Regions from separate parts of the Sulfuriflexus sp. genome, predicted to be linked through region 1. Evidence: predicted binding sites of a transcription regulator. Region 1 holds the regulator's gene; each other region holds the start of a gene.
What was found. Region 1 encodes sigma-54, which starts transcription at its own class of promoters, with help from an activator protein. Its sites were predicted from a motif close to TGGCANGNTNCNTGCTT; they were not measured.
Positions count from the first base shown of each region.

Region 1 (3,281 bases):
TTATCATCCGCCGTCAGGGCAATGTCATTCAGGGAGGGGATATCTTCCGCGGCGAGCATATTGTCTATGATTCCAAACGTGACACGGTCGAGGCACGCGGTGGCAAGACTGACGATGGCGAAGGCAAGAAGGGTCGCGTACAAATGACCCTGCAACCGGGCAAGAAAGACGGCAAGCAATGAGTAGCCTGCGCGCCGAAAACCTGTTCAAGAGCTACCGTTCGCGGAAAGTAGTGAACGATGTCACCCTGCAGATCAGGAGCGGCGAGGTCGTCGGCCTGCTCGGCCCGAACGGCGCGGGCAAAACAACCAGTTTTTACATGGTAGTCGGCCTGATCGCAGCCGATACCGGGCATATCTTTCTCGACGATGCCGACATCAGTCGCTTGCCGATGCACCGTCGTGCCCGTCTCGGTATCGGTTACCTGCCCCAGGAGGCCTCTGTCTTCCGCAAACTCAGTGTCGAAGACAATATCCGCGCCATCCTGCAGTCAATGCCGGATTTATCCACCGAGCAAATCGACATCGAGACCGAGGAACTCCTGCGCGACCTGCATATCTCGCATATCCGCGACAACCTGGGCATGAGCCTCTCCGGGGGGGAACGCCGCCGGGTCGAGATTGCCCGTGCCCTGGCCACACGCCCGCACTTTATCCTCCTTGATGAACCCTTTGCCGGCGTAGACCCGCTCTCTGTCGTCGATATAAACTCTATTATCAAACACTTACGGGATCTTGGCATTGGTGTTTTGATTACGGACCATAACGTGCGCGAAACCCTGGGGATCTGTGAACGTGCCTACATCATGAACGCCGGCGAAATCATCGCCGAGGGTGCACCGGAAGACCTGCTGGCCAATAAACAGGTGCGCGAAGTCTACCTGGGACAACATTTTACACTTTAGGCCCGAAAGCCCCTGTACTGGCACAGATGTTGCGCTAGAATGTCAGGTAGATAATACATCGCCTCTAATGAAAGACTCGAACCATACATGAAGCAGTCCATCCAGCTTCGTCTGGGTCAGAACCTGACCATGACTCCCCAGCTGCAGCAAGCCATTCGGCTGTTGCAGTTGTCGTCACTGGAGCTGAGTTCAGAGATCCAGGAGGCCCTCGAAAGCAACCCGATGCTCGAGATCGCCGAAGGCGATAGCGAAGAGGGACCCGCTAATCCGCAAAACGACAGCAACGGCGAGAAGGAAAAAGCCTCTGCCCAGGAAAATCTCGCTACCACCGATACCGACAAGGCCATGCAGCAAACCGATATACCGGATGACCTGCCCGTCGACACCGCCTGGGATGACATTTACGAAACCGGTACTTACCAGTCCAGTGGCGCTGCCAACGCCGAGTTCAGCCAGCGTGAATTCGAGATCAACAGTGATGACGAACAAGACCTGCATGATCATCTGAGCTGGCAAATGAACATGACCCCCTTTTCGGAAACCGATACAACTATCGCCACCGCGATCATCGACGCCGTCGGCGAAGACGGTTACCTGGAAAGCAGCACCGAAGACCTGTTTGAAAGTTTGCAGAAAGACTTGCCCGAACTCGAACTCGATGAGGTCGAGGCCGTCTTGCGCCAGGTACAGAACTTTGACCCGCCGGGTGTCGCCAGCCGCAACCTTGGTGAATGCATGCTCATGCAGTTACGCCAGCTCGACCCGGCAACACCCTGGCGCGAACAGGCCATACACGTTGTCGCCGAACACCTCGACCTGCTGGCCGCCCATGATTATACGCAACTGATGCGGCGCATGAAGCTGGCTGAAACGGACATGCAACAGGTCATCGCATTGATTCGTTCGCTGAACCCTCGCCCCGGCAGTCACCTTTCCAGCCAGCGCACCGAATACATCGTTCCTGATGTTTATGTCCGCAAGTACAAGGGCGTGTGGCGGGTTGAACTAAACCCGGATGTCGCGCCCAAACTGCGTATCAACAGCCTTTATGCCAGCATGATCCGTCGCGCCGATAACAGCGAGGACAACAATTTCCTGAAGGATAACCTGCAGGAGGCACGCTGGTTATTAAAGAGTCTGCAAAGCCGTAATGAAACCCTGCTCAAGGTGGCGACCTGTATCGTTGAACATCAGCGAGGCTTTCTTGAGCATGGCGAAGAGGCCATGAAGGCGCTGGTGCTGCATGATGTCGCCGAGGCGGTAGAGATGCATGAATCGACAATTTCCCGTGTAACCACGCGCAAGTATATGCACACACCACGTGGCATCTTTGAGCTGAAATACTTTTTTTCCAGCCATGTCAGTACCGCCAGCGGCGGCGAATGCTCTTCGACAGCAATCCGCGCCCTGATAAAAAAACTTGTCGCGGCAGAAGAACCGAAAAAACCATTAAGTGATAACAAGATCGCTTCGCTACTTGAACAACAGGGTATTAACGTGGCTCGACGCACGGTCGCAAAGTACCGGGAAGCCATGTCGATCCCGCCTTCCAATGAACGTAAACGGCTGATGTAATCTCGCATCAGCACTAAACCAGAGGAGCACTATTATGCAAATCGACCTCACTGGACATCACATCGACATCACTGACTCGATGCGTGATTATGTGAACACCAAGTTTGAACGCCTTGAGCGTCACTTTGACAATGTCACCAACACGCACGTTATTCTAAGTGTAGAAAAACTCCGCCAGAAAGCCGAAGCCACTGTCCATATAGCGGGCCACAACCTGTTTGCGGAATCTGTTGATGAAGACATGTACGCTGCGATCGATTCACTGACCGACAAGCTTGATCGGCAGATTATCAAGCACAAGGAAAAAGCCACTGACCATCGTGCCAGAAACAGCCTGAAGGATCAGGAAATCCAGGAACCTCAGGAAACTGAATAACCAAGAATAATCGAGGTAATATGAAAATCAGCGATATCCTTACAGCAGACCGCATCAGTTGTGCAGCGAGTCCGGCAAGTAAGAAACGTGCATTGGAGGAAGTCAGTGCACTCATGCTGAATGCCGATGCCAGTCTTACCCAGGGTGAGATCTTCGATAGCCTGCTATCGCGTGAACGCCTGGGTAGTACTGGCCTTGGCCATGGTGTGGCCATACCACATGGTCGCATCGCGACCGGCAACAAGGCCATTGGAGCCTTTATCCATCTGTCTCAAGGCATCGATTTCGATGCCATTGATGGCCAACCGGTTGACCTTCTGTTCGGCCTTCTGGTCCCTGTTGAGTCGACCGAGGAACACCTGCAAATCCTTGCCCACCTGGCAAAGATGTTCAGCGATGAGCCATTCTGTGCACAACTACGTCACG
Region 1 is NZ_JAVVES010000010.1:6,098-9,378, reverse strand. Features, by position in the region: gene lptA (lipopolysaccharide transport periplasmic protein LptA) at 1-182, shown strand, start outside; gene lptB (LPS export ABC transporter ATP-binding protein) at 179-904, shown strand; gene RQ738_RS02805 (RNA polymerase factor sigma-54) at 992-2,479, shown strand; gene hpf (ribosome hibernation-promoting factor, HPF/YfiA family) at 2,514-2,855, shown strand; gene ptsN (PTS IIA-like nitrogen regulatory protein PtsN) at 2,876-3,281, shown strand, end outside.

Region 2 (3,281 bases), on a different contig from region 1:
CAGTTCAAGTTGATCGTCGGTCGTGAAGAAGGTGAAAATAATTTTCTCTCCGGTTATCGCAAAACCTACGCAAATCTGAAAACCACCAGCCATGCCGGGCCGCTGGTATTGCTCGACGGTGAGTTAACGGATGAGGATATCGAACTCGCCGCGCGTATCGCTGCGCGTTACGGGCAGGGTCGCGAGGCCGGGACGGTGACGCTTGAATACACCGGCAAGGAAGGCGTGGCAAAGATACTTGAGGTAACGCCCATGCCACCGGGCGATATCCCGCCGGCATGGTATATATAAGGTAATAACAGGCTAAAATGACCCATTACAGACTCGATGCTCATCGCCTGATGTGCCCGATGCCGGTGATCCGCACACAGGATCGTGTTGCCGAACTGAACCCCGGTGACACGCTGGAAGTACTTTGCACCGACCCGGGGGCGCTGAATGATATCCCGGCCTGGTGCCGTATCAATGGCCATGAAGTAATCGAAACAAAAGAAACAAAACATGAAGTCAGCATAACGGTGCGTGTTGGAGAACCGACATAATGGCCCACACCCATAGCAAAGGCATGAGCCCGCAGGACCTGCGCTATAAAGAAGTGCGCAAGGTCACGCTCATCGGCAGCGCGGTGGATTTGCTCCTGGGCATCGCGAAGATGGTTGTGGGGGGTATTGCGCATTCACAGGCATTGATCGCCGATGGCGTGCATTCACTGTCCGACCTGGCGACTGACTTTATGGTTTTGTTCGCTGCCAAGCATGCCAGTCGTGATGCCGATGAAGATCACCCTTACGGGCATGGGCGGATTGAAACCGCCATGACCGTAGCACTGGGCGCGGCACTGATACTCGTTTCCGTCGGTATTGCCTGGGATGCCGTAGAACGCCTGTTTGCACCGGAGACCCTGTTACATCCGGGCTGGCTGGCACTGGTCGTGGCGGCAATCTCGGTCGTGGCAAAAGAGGTCATCTACCATTACACCATGCATGTGGCCCACAAACTGCGCTCCCGCATGTTGCGCGCGAATGCCTGGCACAGTCGTAGCGATGCAATCTCCTCGGTGATTGTGTTTGTTGGTGTGCTCGGGGCGATGTCGGGTCTGGATTATCTGGACGCCATTGCGGCCATCGGTGTGGCCTTGATGATCGCCCGGATCGGCCAGGAACTTGCCTGGCACAGTATCCGGGAATTGATAGATACGGGTCTGGATGAAGAACGCATTGTGAAGATTCGCGAAACCATCAAGAATGTTGACGGCGTTGTGGCTTTGCATATGCTGCGCTCCCGGCGAATGGGGCCCGATGCCTTCGTTGATGTGCACATCCAGGTGCAGCCGAAACTCAGCGTGTCGGAAGGCCACCAGATCAGCGAAATGGTCCGTCGCCAGCTAATTGATGATATTGAGGAAGTCAGCGATGTGATGGTGCATATCGACCCGGAAGACGATGAATTTGCGATGGACTGTTGCGATCTGCCTGACAGGAGGCAGATAATAGCCCGCTTGCAGCAATACTGGGCCGGTATCCCGGAAGCAAAAGAAATTAATAGTTATAACCTGCATTACCTGAACGGCAAGATTCACGTCGAGGCAAAGCTGCCGCTGGCCGTGGTCAGCGATAGCAGGCAGGCTACGGAATTAGGCGAGCGCCTGCAGCGCGCCACTCGCGATGATGATGAAATCGCGGAAGTAGCCATATGTTTCACAGGCTAAAATGCACCATATTAGTGCGCCGTTAATGTATGCGCACCACAATGGAGCAAACAGTATTTATTTAACGAAGTCTACTCTCAATATTTATAACAGATTCAATATATTAGTAAGTGGCATGGTTCATGCACTAAAGTGATACCAAGTTTGTGGCGTCGCCAGGGCGACTAACAGAAAATTCAGGACAATCGGCTGATTTCGGAGGAAACAAAATGTCCGTAGCAAAAGTTAACAAGATGATGAAAGACAACGATGTCGCATTTGTCGATATGCGTTTTACCGACACACGCGGCAAGGAGCAGCACGTCAGTTTGCCTGCCTCACAAGTCGATGCGGGCTTCTTTAAAGAAGGCAAGATGTTTGACGGCTCATCGATTGCCGGCTGGAAGGGCATTAACGAATCAGACATGATCCTGATGCCGGATACGACTACCGCCTACATGGACCCGTTCATGGATGAGCCAACCATGATCATCCGCTGCGATATCCTCGAGCCGGATACCATGCAGGGTTACGAGCGTGACCCGCGTTCCATCGCCAAGCGCGCCGAGGCATACCTGGCCTCAACCAAGGTAGGGGATGTTGCCTACTTCGGTCCGGAAAACGAATTCTTTATTTTTGATGATGTCCGCTGGGGCGCCGACATGAGCGGTTCCTTCTGCAAGATTGATTCTGAAGAAGCCGAGTGGAACTCCGAGCGAGTTTACGAAGACGGTAACATCGGTCATCGGCCAACAATGAAGGGCGGGTATTTTCCTGTTCCTCCAGTGGATTCACTGCAGGACATGCGTTCTGCCATGTGTCTGGCCCTGGAAGATGTGGGGCAGACCGTTGAGGTCCATCACCACGAAGTAGCGACCGCCGGGCAGTGTGAAATCGGTGTCGGCTTCAACTCGCTGGTTGCCAAGGCTGATGAAGTCCAGGTCCTCAAGTACGTCATCCAGAATGTTGCGCATGCTTATGGCAAGACAGCGACCTTCATGCCGAAGCCCCTGGTTGGTGATAACGGCAGCGGGATGCATGTGCACATGTCTATCGCCAAGGCCGGCAAGAACCTGTTTACCGGTAACAAGTACGGCGGCCTGTCGGATATCGCCCTGTATTACATCGGCGGCATCATCAAGCATGCCAAGGCCCTGAACGCCTTTACCAATGCCTCGACCAATTCATACAAGCGCCTGGTGCCAGGCTTCGAGGCTCCGGTTATGCTGGCCTATTCAGCCCGTAACCGCTCTGCTTCTATACGCATCCCGTTTGTGACTAACCCGAAAGGTCGCCGTATCGAAGTTCGATTCCCCGATTCAACCGCCAACCCTTACCTGGCCTTCTCGGCCATGTTGATGGCCGGCCTTGACGGTATCCAGAACAAGATCCACCCGGGTGATGCCATGGACAAGGACCTCTATGATTTACCGGCGGAGGAAGAAGCCTTGATCCCGCAGGTTTGTCACTCTTTTGATCAGGCCCTTGAGGCCCTCGATGAAGACCGTGCCTTCCTCAAGGCAGGCGGAGTATTTACCGATGATGTGATCGATGGTTACATTGCCCTGAAGATGGATGAAGTGACACGTTTGCG
Region 2 is NZ_JAVVES010000022.1:3,569-6,849, reverse strand. Features, by position in the region: gene RQ738_RS05845 (tRNA (5-methylaminomethyl-2-thiouridylate)-methyltransferase) at 1-291, shown strand, start outside; gene RQ738_RS05840 (sulfurtransferase TusA family protein) at 309-542, shown strand; gene RQ738_RS05835 (cation diffusion facilitator family transporter) at 542-1,708, shown strand; gene glnA (glutamate--ammonia ligase) at 1,918-3,281, shown strand, end outside.
Region 2: the regulator sigma-54 is predicted to act here: its motif matches at 1,820-1,836, upstream of glnA (glutamate--ammonia ligase).

Region 3 (3,281 bases), on a different contig from region 1:
ATAGGCGCCGGCCGGTGCCGGGTTGCCGTTGTCAGCCAGACCGTTCCAACTGAATTCGACAATGCCCTGCTGCTGCGGCCCGAGCTGCAAGTCACGAACCAGTTCGCCGGCGCGGTTGTAAAACTCTACCTTGACTTCACTGCTGTCACCTGGCACACCAACCGCACCGCTCAGTGAACCGCCTGCCGGCAAGACCCCGACGTCGCTGTTGACCATTACCGAACGCCCGACCAGGGCCGAGGCTTGCAAGGCCTGGTTGGAACTCAATGAACCGGAGAGAGATGAAAAGGAATCCTGTAAATCCTGGATGCCGTTGACGGTGCTGAACTGCGCAATCTGGGACAGGAACTCACCGTTTTCCATCGGCTTGAACGGGTCCTGGTTACGCACCTGCGCCACCATCAACTCGAGGAACTGTTCCTGTCCCAGCTCCTTGTCCTCGGCGTTTGCCTTGTTGGCATTGTCGCGGTTACTGGCGATGCCGAGACTTTGCAGTGCGTCTGTATTAATTGTACTCATCGTTTGTTACTCCTTACTGGCCCAGGCTCAGGACGCGCATCAACAACTGTTTGGAGGTATTCATCACTTCCACATTCGACTGGTAGGAGCGTGATGCTGAAATCATATTGGCCATTTCTTCAACGGCGTTCACATTCGGCAGCCAGATATAACCCTGCTCATCCGCCATCGGGTGTTCCGGCTGGTATTGCTGGCGCGGCGCGGCCTCGCTTTCAAGAACCTGCCTGACCTGCACACCCATGCTTGCCGAATCACCCGAGCCGGTCATGGCGTCATTAAAAATTGTCTCGAACTGCGGCATGCGGGCCCGGTAGGTATCTTCGGCGCTGCCACTGACGGTTTCGGCATTGGCCAGGTTCGAGGCCACGGTGTTCAGGCGCACGGTTTGCGCGCTCAGGGCAGAACCGGCGATATCAAAGTTTCCGAGTAAGGACATGGCTTATTCTCCCCTCAGTGCAGTCATCAGGCCCTGTACACGACCGGTGACAAAACGCAGACTGGCCATGTAGCGCATGGCGTTATCGGTAAAGGCGGCCTGCTCGACCTGCACGTCGACGGTGTTGCCATCCAGTGAAGGTTGCAAGGGGGTGCGGTAGAGGGTCTCGGCAGACCAGTCGCCTTCGTTGCCAGACACACCAAAATGCTTCTCGTGGGTGGCCTGCAGATGCCGGGCCTTGCCAAGCCCCGCTTCGGCCTGCCCCAGCGCACTGCGGAAGTCGATATCACGAGCCTTGTAATCCGGTGTGTCGGCGTTAGCCAGGTTCGAGGCCAGGACGCTGCTGCGCTGGGCATACAGGCTCAAGGCCCTGGTATGAACCCCGAATGCATTGTCAAAACTCAGTATCATGTGTTGCTCCGCTGTGTGTTGTCTTCACACAGACAGGAGCAAACGTCGTGCCAAGTTTGGTTTTATTATTATTTACAGTTAGTTAGGAAGGATCACCCGGGCATCCAGACGGTGCGGGTGGCAAGCTTGTGCCTATAGGCGGCAAAAGAAATTGATGATTGCTGAATGATGATTGATGATTTTTGTATTCCCCGCTGATAATCATTCAGCGCTTTCTTACTACGGGATCCCAGGATCAAAATAGAGACTCATGAAACGGATGCTACCAATGAGCCTTCTATCGATCATCAATCATCATTCAGCAATCATCAATTAACCTTTAAGTCTGTAGGGCAGATTAGGAGTGAAACGACGTAATCCGACGCCGATATCAACATGGGCACGTCGGATTACGCGCCTCCGCGCTAATCCTACAAACTACGATTTCCCGGGATCAAAATTAGAGACTCATGAAACGGATGCTACCATTGAGCGTTTTAGCATTCATCAATCATCATTCCGCAATCATCAATTAACCCTTGAGTCGGTAATACACCGCGCCGCCACTGCGGATCATGTCGAACATGTCGCTGTGCCCGGCGAGGGATTCAGATGAGCCGAGGAACAAATAGCCGCGGGGGTTCAGGGCCCTGGCCAGGCGGCCAATGATGTCCCGCTTCAGGTCGGCGGAGAAATAAATCAGCACGTTTCGGCAAAAGATGATGTCGAACTTGCCGAGGGAGAGGTAGCTTTGCATCAGGTTGAGTTCGGTGAAGCGTACCCGCTCACGGATTTCCTTGCGCAGCTCCCACTGCCGGTTACCCAGGTCGCGAAAATAACGCAGTTTGCGTTCCTCTGACATACCACGGGCCAGGGACATATTGTCATAGGTCGCGGCTCTGGCTTGTTCCAGTACGGTTTTTGAAATGTCCGTGGCCAGAATTTCCACCCCCCTGGCCAGCTTGCCGGGGTTAGCCATGCCATATTCTTGCGCGACCATGCTCATGGTGTATGGCTCTTGCCCGCTTGAGCAGGCCGCCGACCAGATCTTCAGGGGGCGACTCCGTTCCCTGGATAACTCAGGAAAAATATCGTTGCGCAGGATATCGAAGGGGTGGCTGTCGCGAAACCAGAGTGTCTCGTTGGTCGTCATGGCATCGATAATACGGACTTGTAGCGATTTCCCTCCGGCAGATCCCATCCGCTTGACCAGTTCACTGAGGCTCGGGATGTTCAGCTCGTCCATGAGCCGCTGCAGGCGGCTGGTAACCAGATAGTGCTTGTTTTCGCCCAGCACAATACCGCATGCGTCTTCGAGGAAGTCACTAAAAAGCCTGTATTCTTCGGGAGAAATTGCCTTGCTCAAGACCGGTACACCTGATTAACGAATAAACCTGGGGCGACAGGATACCGTAATTAAAGGCTTAATACCCTTGCTGGCACACTTTTCAGACATAAAATCTGTAGCGAACGGGGTTTAACCCGTTGCCTCTACCTCTGATTCACAACCAAGTTGCTCAAGGACAAAATTGGCGAGGTCGTCCGCATTGAATTTGGCAATAAACCGATCGGCGCCCACGCTCTTGACCATCGACTCGTTAAAGACGCCACTTAATGATGTATGCAAGACGATAAACAGGTCTTTCAGGCGGTCGTCCTTGCGCACGGAGGAGGTCAGGGTATAACCGTCCATTTCCGGCATTTCCACATCCGAGATCAGCATATCGAGCTGCAGCTTAATAGGACCTGTGCTGGCCATTTCCTTGAGCATGTCCAGGGCCTGTCTGCCATCGTTGGCGATAATGCATTCGATACCCAATTGCTCAAGGGTACGTCGGATCTGGTTTCGGGCGACGCTCGAATCATCCACCACCATGATGCGCTTGCCGCGTTGCATGCCCGCCTGGTCGCTGTCCAGAATATTGTTGGAAACAAC
Region 3 is NZ_JAVVES010000035.1:15,892-19,172, forward strand. Features, by position in the region: gene RQ738_RS07915 (flagellar hook assembly protein FlgD) at 1-519, opposite strand, end outside; gene flgC (flagellar basal body rod protein FlgC) at 533-955, opposite strand; gene flgB (flagellar basal body rod protein FlgB) at 959-1,366, opposite strand; gene RQ738_RS07930 (protein-glutamate O-methyltransferase CheR) at 1,878-2,711, opposite strand; gene RQ738_RS07935 (chemotaxis protein CheV) at 2,823-3,281, opposite strand, start outside.
Region 3: the regulator sigma-54 is predicted to act here: its motif matches at 1,403-1,419, upstream of flgB (flagellar basal body rod protein FlgB).